Regions from separate parts of the Ruegeria sp. AN11 genome, predicted to be linked through region 2. Evidence: riboswitches for the same ligand, from Rfam matches in the RefSeq annotation. Region 2 holds a riboswitch; the other holds the start of a gene.
What was found. Region 2 has a riboswitch for thiamine pyrophosphate ahead of thiB (thiamine ABC transporter substrate binding subunit). Riboswitches for the same ligand answer to the same signal wherever they lie in the genome.

Region 1 (3,913 bases), on a different contig from region 2:
CATTGTCTCGGTTTCGGCCAAGGACAAAGGCACCGGCAAGGAACAGAAGATCACCATCCAGGCCTCGGGCGGTCTGTCCGACGAGGACATCGAAAAGATGGTCAAGGACGCGGAAGAGAACGCGGAAGCCGACAAGGAACGCCGCGAGCTGGTCGACGCCAAGAACCAGGCGGAAAGCCTCATCCACTCGACCGAGAAGTCGATGGAAGAGCATGCCGACAAGGTCGACCCGACCACCATCGAAGCCATCGAGCTGGCAATTGCCGCGCTGAAGGACGAGCTGGAAACCGAAAACGCCGACAAGATCAAGTCGGGCATCCAGAACGTTACCGAAGCGGCCATGAAACTGGGCGAGGCCATCTACAAGGCGCAGTCCGAAGAGGCCGAGGATGAACCGGCAGCTGCGGACGCCGCTCCGGGTGATGACGATATTGTCGACGCCGAGTTCGAAGATCTGGACGACGACAAGCGTAACTAACGGGTAACCGGGCCAATTCGGGCCGGTCCGGATACCGGGCCGGCCCGTTTACGTTGAGGCAGAAGGAAACACTGATGTCAAAACGCGACTATTACGATGTACTCGGCGTGTCCAAGGGTGCATCGGCGGACGAGATCAAGAAAGGTTTTCGCAGGAAAGCCAAAGAGTTGCATCCCGACCGCAACAAGGACAACCCGGAAGCCGAGGCGCAGTTCAAGGAAGCGAACGAAGCCTATGACGTTCTGAAAGACGCAGAACGCAAGGCCGCCTATGACCGCTTTGGCCATGCCGCGTTTGAAAACGGCATGGGTGGCGGTGGCCGGCCCGGCGGCGGCTTTGGTCAGGGCGATTTCTCCAGCGCGTTTTCGGACGTGTTCGACGACCTGTTCGGCGATTTCATGGGTGGCCAGCGCGGTGGCGGTGGCCGTCGTGCCGCACGCGGTTCCGACCTGCGTTACAACCTGCGCGTCTCGCTGGAAGAGGCGTTTGCGGGTCTGCAAAAGACTATCAACGTGCCCGCTGCCGTGGCCTGTTCGGCCTGTGACGGGTCGGGCGCTGAAAGCGGCGTTGAACCGACGACCTGCCCGACCTGTTCGGGTATGGGCAAGGTCCGCGCGCAACAGGGCTTTTTCACCGTTGAACGCACCTGTCCGACCTGCTCGGGATTGGGTCAGATCATCAAGAATCCGTGCAAATCCTGCGGCGGCGCGGGGCGCGTGGAAAAAGAACGGGCACTGTCCGTCAACATCCCCGCCGGTGTCGAAACCGGCACCCGTATCCGTCTGGCGGGTGAGGGTGAGGCCGGAATGCGTGGTGGCCCCCCGGGCGATCTGTACATCTTTGTCGAAGTGTCCGATCACAAGCTGTTTGAGCGTGACAGCATAAACCTCTATTGCCGCGTGCCGGTCAGCATGGCCAAGGCCGCTCTGGGTGGTTCGATCGAAGTGCCCACCATCGACGGCGGTCGTGGCCGGGTGCAGATCCCGGCAGGCAGCCAGTCGGGCCGCCAGATGCGTTTGCGTGGCAAGGGAATGCCCGCCCTGCGTGGCGGTGGCGTGGGTGACATGTTCATCGAACTGGCTGTGGAAACACCGGTCAACCTGACCAGTCGACAGAAAGAACTGCTGCGTGAGTTTGACGATCTGGGAGAGGACAACCACCCGGAATCAAAAAGCTTTTTCTCGTCGGTCAAGTCCTTCTGGGATGGCATGAAAAGCTAAGGGAACCGCTTTCCCGACCAAAGCCGCCCGGTTTCGGGCGGCTTTTTTGTTGCAGGGGGCGCTGCCCCCGCCGCCCTTTGGGCGCCTCCCCCGGGATATTTTTGGCCAGATGAAGGAAAGATCCCTTGTTCATCTGGCCCCAAATATCCCGGAGCGCGAGGCAGAGCCTCGCAAATACCTTTGGCCTTACCCAAGGTGTCAGGGTGGCCATAAAACAGATCAAATTCAGTCTTGTATTTTTCTGATGTGCCTGTGATTGTCCGGTCAACCGTTGGGGTGCCCTGATCGAAGGGCTGAGAGGCGTTAATGCGCTAACCCATCGAACCTGATCCGGGCAATACCGGCGTAGGGAACGGTCTCAGAATGTCAGACGTTTTCCATGCGCGCGTTGCCCAATTTTGATGGAGCAACGATATGACGCCTATTGCGCTGACAATTGCAGGCTCGGACAGCGGCGGTGGGGCCGGAATTCAGGCTGACATCAAGGCAATGTCTGCCTTAGGGGTTTATGGTGCCAGCGTGATCACCGCCGTGACCGCGCAAAACACACGGGCCGTTACCGCCGTTCACGGGATCCCGCTGAATACTGTCGCCGCACAGATCGATGCCGTTCTGTCTGATCTGAGCGTGGGCGCCGTCAAGATTGGCATGCTGGCGACACCGGAGATCATCCGATGTGTTGCAGACAGCCTTGCAGCGTTTCGTGGTTCCATCGTTCTGGATCCTGTGATGATTGCCAAATCCGGCGATGCCTTGCTGACAGAAGACTCGGTTGAGACATTACGGGCGGTGCTCGTGCCCATAGCCACGCTATTGACGCCGAACTTGCCTGAGGCCGGACGCCTTTTGGATTGCCCGGCTGCGGAGACGCCGGATCAGATGGTAAAACAGGGGCTTGCCTTGTGTGACATGGGCGCAGGTTCCGTTCTGATGAAGGGCGGGCATGGATCCGGCGACATTTGCCGTGATCTCTTGATCGACGCTTCGGGCTTGGTGGCAGAGTTCACGGCACCGCGCCGGAAAACCAGAAATACGCATGGCACTGGCTGCACATTGTCCGCGTCAATTGCTGCCGGGCTGGCGCTGGGAAAACCGCTGACGACGGCCGTTGCAGATGCGCACAGCTATCTGCAAGGCGCGATAGCCCGGTCCGATGATCTGGACATTGGTCGCGGGCATGGGCCGGTTCATCATTTTCATCAGCTTTGGCCCGCATGACTGTCTGGTCGGTCATAGGCGCCGGAGTAGCCGGTCTGACTGTTGCAACCGAGCTGGTGTCGCGCGGCGCTGACGTGCAGATATTCGATCCGGCAGGTGCGCCGGGTCCACATGGCTGTTCCTGGTGGGCGGGTGGCATGCTTGCCCCCTGGTGTGAATACGAAAATGCCGAGGAGCCGGTTCTGCGGCTTGGACAAACAGCGATTGACTGGTGGGACGCCAGAACGCGGGTGCATCGGTGCGGAACGCTGGTTGTTGCGCATTCGCGCGACCTGCCGGATCTGCGCCGCTTTGCACGCCGAACGGATGGGCATTCAGAAGTCGGAAGTGCGAATATCGCCTATTTAGAGCCTGATCTAGACAGTTTCAGTAACGGTCTCTTCTTCCGGGCAGAGGCCCATCTTGATCCCCGGCAAGCGTTGCGGGACCTCTGCAGCCACCTCAGGGACCGAGGTGTGCCCTTTCACCGTACATTGGCCCCTTCCCGGTTGGAGAATGCGATCGATTGCCGGGGGTTGCACGCGCGCGAGATCTTGCATGATCTGCGTGGCGTCAAAGGCGAGATGCTGGTGATCCGCTGCCCGGATGTCACTCTCTCTCGCCCTGTGCGACTGCTGCATCCGCGCATGCCGCTTTATGTCGTCCCGCGGGGTGACGGGGTCTACATGCTGGGCGCAACGATGATCGAATCCGAGGACAGCGGCCGGATTACTGCCCGCTCGATGTTGGAGCTTCTCAGTGCGGCTTATGCGCTGAACCCGGCTTTTGGTGAGGCTGAGATCCTGGAAATCGGTGTCGATCTTCGCCCCGCTTTTCCCGACAACCTGCCTCGCATCCGCCGGTTGGGTCGAACGATCTATGCCAATGGCCTGTATCGCCATGGCTACTTGCTTGCGCCCGCGTTGGCACAGGGCGTCGCCGATCTGGCGCTGGAAAACAAACATTCGGAGATGGTCGATGAAGATCGTGCTTAATGGCGAGGCGCGCGAAAGCCGCG
Region 2 (3,913 bases):
CATTTCGATCAGCCGGAACATGGCCCATCCGTTGCAACCCAACTGGGCGGCCAATCGAAACCTTTCGGACGGAATCTCCTGCCACCCCTGCAAGATCAGACGCGTGGCCAAGGGGAGATTGAAAAAGACATGCGCCAGAACCACGCCATGCAGCCCGTAGATACGGATCGGCGGTAGCCCAAAAACCGCTAGAACGTCTGAAATCCAGCCCGCTCGGCCGAAAACTTGCAGCAAGCCGATGATGGCGACAATGACCGGCAAAATGAACGGCGCCCCCAGCAGCGCGATCAGAACCGCCCGCCCGCGAAAACGCCGCCGGGCCAGCGCGCGGGCGACAGGAACGGCAAGCCCTGCACTGAAAATGGCGGACAACACCGCCTGAACCAGCGTGAACCGAAGGGCTGACCAATCGGCCGGTCCGAACCCACTTGCGGAGTCGGCGCGCAGGGCAACTGCGGCGAGCGTACCAAGAATAAGCACGGCAATCAGTGTCGCCGCGCCAATACCCGGCGTCGGATTTACTGGCTGAGCGCGCCCAGCCATTCCGCCAACGCCTCGTCCCGCACGGCTGCCGCCTGATCAGAATCCAGCAGCAAAGATTTTTCCGGTACGGTCAGTGTATCAAACCCTTCGGGCAGGCCCGCCGCAGGCGTTACCGCCGGATACATCCAGTTGGTTGTCGGAATGATCTGCTGAAAAGCGTCCGAAACCATGAACTGCAAAAACTGGTCCGCCAGTTCAGGCTGATTGGTTCCGGCCAGTTTCCCGGCTACTTCGACCTGCATATAGTGACCTTCGTCAAATGCCGCCGCCGCCTTGCTTGCATCTTCTTCAGCGATCAGGTGATAGGCAGGTGATGTGGTGTAACTGAGAACCATGTCAGCCTCACCCTCAAGAAACAGTCCATACGCCTCGGACCAGCCCTTGGTTACGGTCACGATATTATCAGCCAGTCCTGCCCAGATTTCGGGGGCTTCGTCACCATAGGCGGCTTTGACCCACAGCAACAGGCCAAGCCCTGGTGTGGATGAACGCGGATCCTGAATGATGATTTTGGTATCACCGTCGGCCAGCTCACGGAAATTGGCCGGTGCTGCTGCGTCGGCATTATGGACAAACGCGAAATACCCCCAGTCGTAAGGCGCGAATACGTCATCGTTCCATTCTACGGGCAAAGTGTATTCGGCGCTGACCGAACTGGGCGCAAACAGGCCGGTTTCCTTTGCTGCCGCAATCAGGTTTGTGTCCAGACCCAAGACGACGTCTGCATCCGAGTTTTCACCTTCCAGACGGATGCGCGACAACAGGGCGGCACCGTCTTCCACTCCAACAAGGTTCAGTTCGCAGTCGCAGACCGCTTCGAATGCTTCCTTGACCTGCGGACCCGGACCCCAATCCGAGACGAAGCTGTCATAAGTAAAAACGGTCAGCTGAGGTTTGTCGGCGGCGATAGCCGAAGTCGCGCTCAGAATTCCCGCAGCAATCAGCAGATGTTTCATGTCATCCTCCATTGCGGCGAGAGGGCAAGGGTGGATGAAACCGTCACCTTTCCCTCCGCCGGTTCTAGCCGGTTCAGGTTCAACGGGTTCGCTATGGGCGTCTCAGCGCGGCATTCCGCGCACCCCGAGGTGAGGCCGTGATTAGGGTGATGTCGAAACAATTTCAACCAAATTCGCCCTTCACGCTTCACTGGCATGAAGGATGCTTCTCAACTGGCGGGATCAGGGCAGATCAGCCTGCGAGCCCAGGCTTTGAACCTGCAGCCATTCAATCGCGGCCCGGGTCTCGCGTCGCGATCGGCCAAGTCCTGTGCTCTCGACGAAGTAACCATGAGTGGGTGTTATTTTTTCATCAAACAGACGCACGACGCGACCTTCGGCCAGATCCTGATCGATCAAGGGCAGCCAGCCGACAATCGCGCCCTGCCCTTCTGCGGCACCCCGCAGCAGAACATTGGCATCTTCAAAGATCGGACCACGCAAAGGGCCATCAACCGGGACATTCATCGCCCGGAACCAGTCGAGCCAACCCCAGTGGTTCCTTTGATGCAACAGCGGACAGTGCAACAGGTCTTGGGGCTCATTCACCGGGCCGTGCTTCAGGACAAATGCCTCCGACGCTATGGCAACGGGGGCAAGCTCGATCAGCTTGATCGCATTTTCGGGCATCTCGGCCATTCGTTCCCAGCGGATCACGATGTCGATGTTTGCTCTGTTCAGCGTGCCGGGTTGATAAGAAGGAACCACCTCCAGCTCGATCTCGGGGTGGTCGTCCCAAAAATCACCGATCCGGGGCATCAGCCAGCGGGCGGTGAAAATCGGCCCCGCAGCAAGTCGGACCACTTTGCGGGAGCTGCGGCGAACCGAGCGCACCGCGTCATCCAGAATTTCAAATGCCTGAGCCGTTGCTGCCGCCAGACGCCTGCCATCTTCGGTCAACGCGACCTCGCGCCCGGCCCGTTCAAACAGCTTGACGCCCAGCTGCTCTTCCAGCCCTCGAATGTGATGGCTGATCGCCGTGGGTGTGACCGACAATTTCTCGGCCGCAATTCGAAAACTGCCCTGGCGGGCGGCTGCATCGAAGGCGCGAAGGGCGGGAAGAGAGGCGGTCACGAATTTCCCTAATGTAAGTTTTACTCATCAATTGCTGAGAAAACGGCTTTTGTAAACAAGCCCTATGGCTGTGTAGGCTGACTTTGAATGAAGCTGAGCTCATGATATTAGGCCCATGTCTACGCGCCGGCGCGGTCGCAAGGACCGTCTGACACAAGATAACAGCGACGAGGCCAGCCCTGCGGTATGGCCGGGTGTGGTTGGCGGGTGCCTGAAACCGCTGTCCCCGAATGAAGTCGCTCAGACCGAGGAAGCCGCATTGCTGCTGCTTGAGACCCTCGGACTAAGTCAGCCGACCCCATCCATGGTCGACAAGGTGACGGCAGCGGGCGGGACGCTGGGCGATGACGGACGATTGTTGTTTCCGCGCGCCCTTGTGCGCAAGTCGATCAAGCAGGCAAGGCGGAATTTCGTCCTTTGCGGGCAAGTTCCTGAAAACGATCTGCGGATCGAAGGCACGCGGGTCCATATGTCAACCGGCGGCGCCGCGCCGGGTGTCTTCGACATCGATACGGGCCACTACCGCCCTTCAACCCTGGCCGACCTGTATGATGCCGCCCGACTGGTCGACAGGATGGAGAACATCCATCATTTCAGCCGTCCGGTCGTTGCGCGCGACGTTGACCCTGCTGCGGCAATGGACCTCAACACTGCCTATGCCTGCCTGATGGGCACGTCCAAGCATGTTTCCGTCTCGATTACCGAACCCGAAAACGTCCCGGCCATTGCCCGCCTTTGTTACAGGATCGCAGGTGACGAAGCCGCCTTTCGCGCGCGACCGTTCCTGACTGTCATGGTCTGTCATGTTGTGCCGCCCATGCGCTTCGCAGAAGAGGCTTGTGAAGTGCTCGAGGCCGCTATTCTTGCGGGTTTTCCGGTACAATTGATCAGCGCGGGACAGGCCGGGGCCACAAGCCCGGCCACTTTGGCCGGGTCACTTGTACAGGCCGTGGCTGAAACGCTCGCCGGATTGGTTTTTGCCCGCCTGGTCGATCCGCAGGTTCGCGCGGTTTTTGCACCCAAACCTTTGGTCGCCGACCTGCGCACCGGGTCGATGTCTGGTGGCGGAGGGGAACAGGCGATCCTGATGGCCGGTGCGGCGCAGATGGGGCGGCATTTCAACTTGCCGACTTCGTCCATAGCCGGGATTACCGACGCCAAGACACTGGATTCCCAATACGGGGCTGAGAAATGCCTGGCAGTCGCCATGGCGGCACATGCGGGATCGAACATTGTCACGCAGGCCGCTGGCAGTCATGCCAGTCTTCTGGGCGTTTCATTGGAAGGCTATGTCAGCGACA

Region 1: it holds a riboswitch for thiamine pyrophosphate, as region 2 does, so the genes downstream of both, thiD (bifunctional hydroxymethylpyrimidine kinase/phosphomethylpyrimidine kinase) here and thiB (thiamine ABC transporter substrate binding subunit) in region 2, are expected to answer to the same signal.

The regions. Positions count from the first base shown of each region.
Region 1 is NZ_JBQFJD010000001.1:2,870,960-2,874,872, reverse strand. Features, by position in the region: gene dnaK (molecular chaperone DnaK) at 1-478, shown strand, start outside; gene dnaJ (molecular chaperone DnaJ) at 553-1,698, shown strand; TPP riboswitch at 1,961-2,067, shown strand; gene thiD (bifunctional hydroxymethylpyrimidine kinase/phosphomethylpyrimidine kinase) at 2,113-2,916, shown strand; gene ACR3EQ_RS14150 (FAD-dependent oxidoreductase) at 2,913-3,890, shown strand; gene thiS (sulfur carrier protein ThiS) at 3,874-3,913, shown strand, end outside.
Region 2 is NZ_JBQFJD010000002.1:122,476-126,388, forward strand. Features, by position in the region: gene ACR3EQ_RS20510 (thiamine/thiamine pyrophosphate ABC transporter permease ThiP) at 1-543, opposite strand, end outside; gene thiB (thiamine ABC transporter substrate binding subunit) at 519-1,499, opposite strand; TPP riboswitch at 1,532-1,636, opposite strand; gene ACR3EQ_RS20520 (LysR family transcriptional regulator) at 1,722-2,612, opposite strand; gene ACR3EQ_RS20525 (trimethylamine methyltransferase family protein) at 2,728-3,913, shown strand, end outside.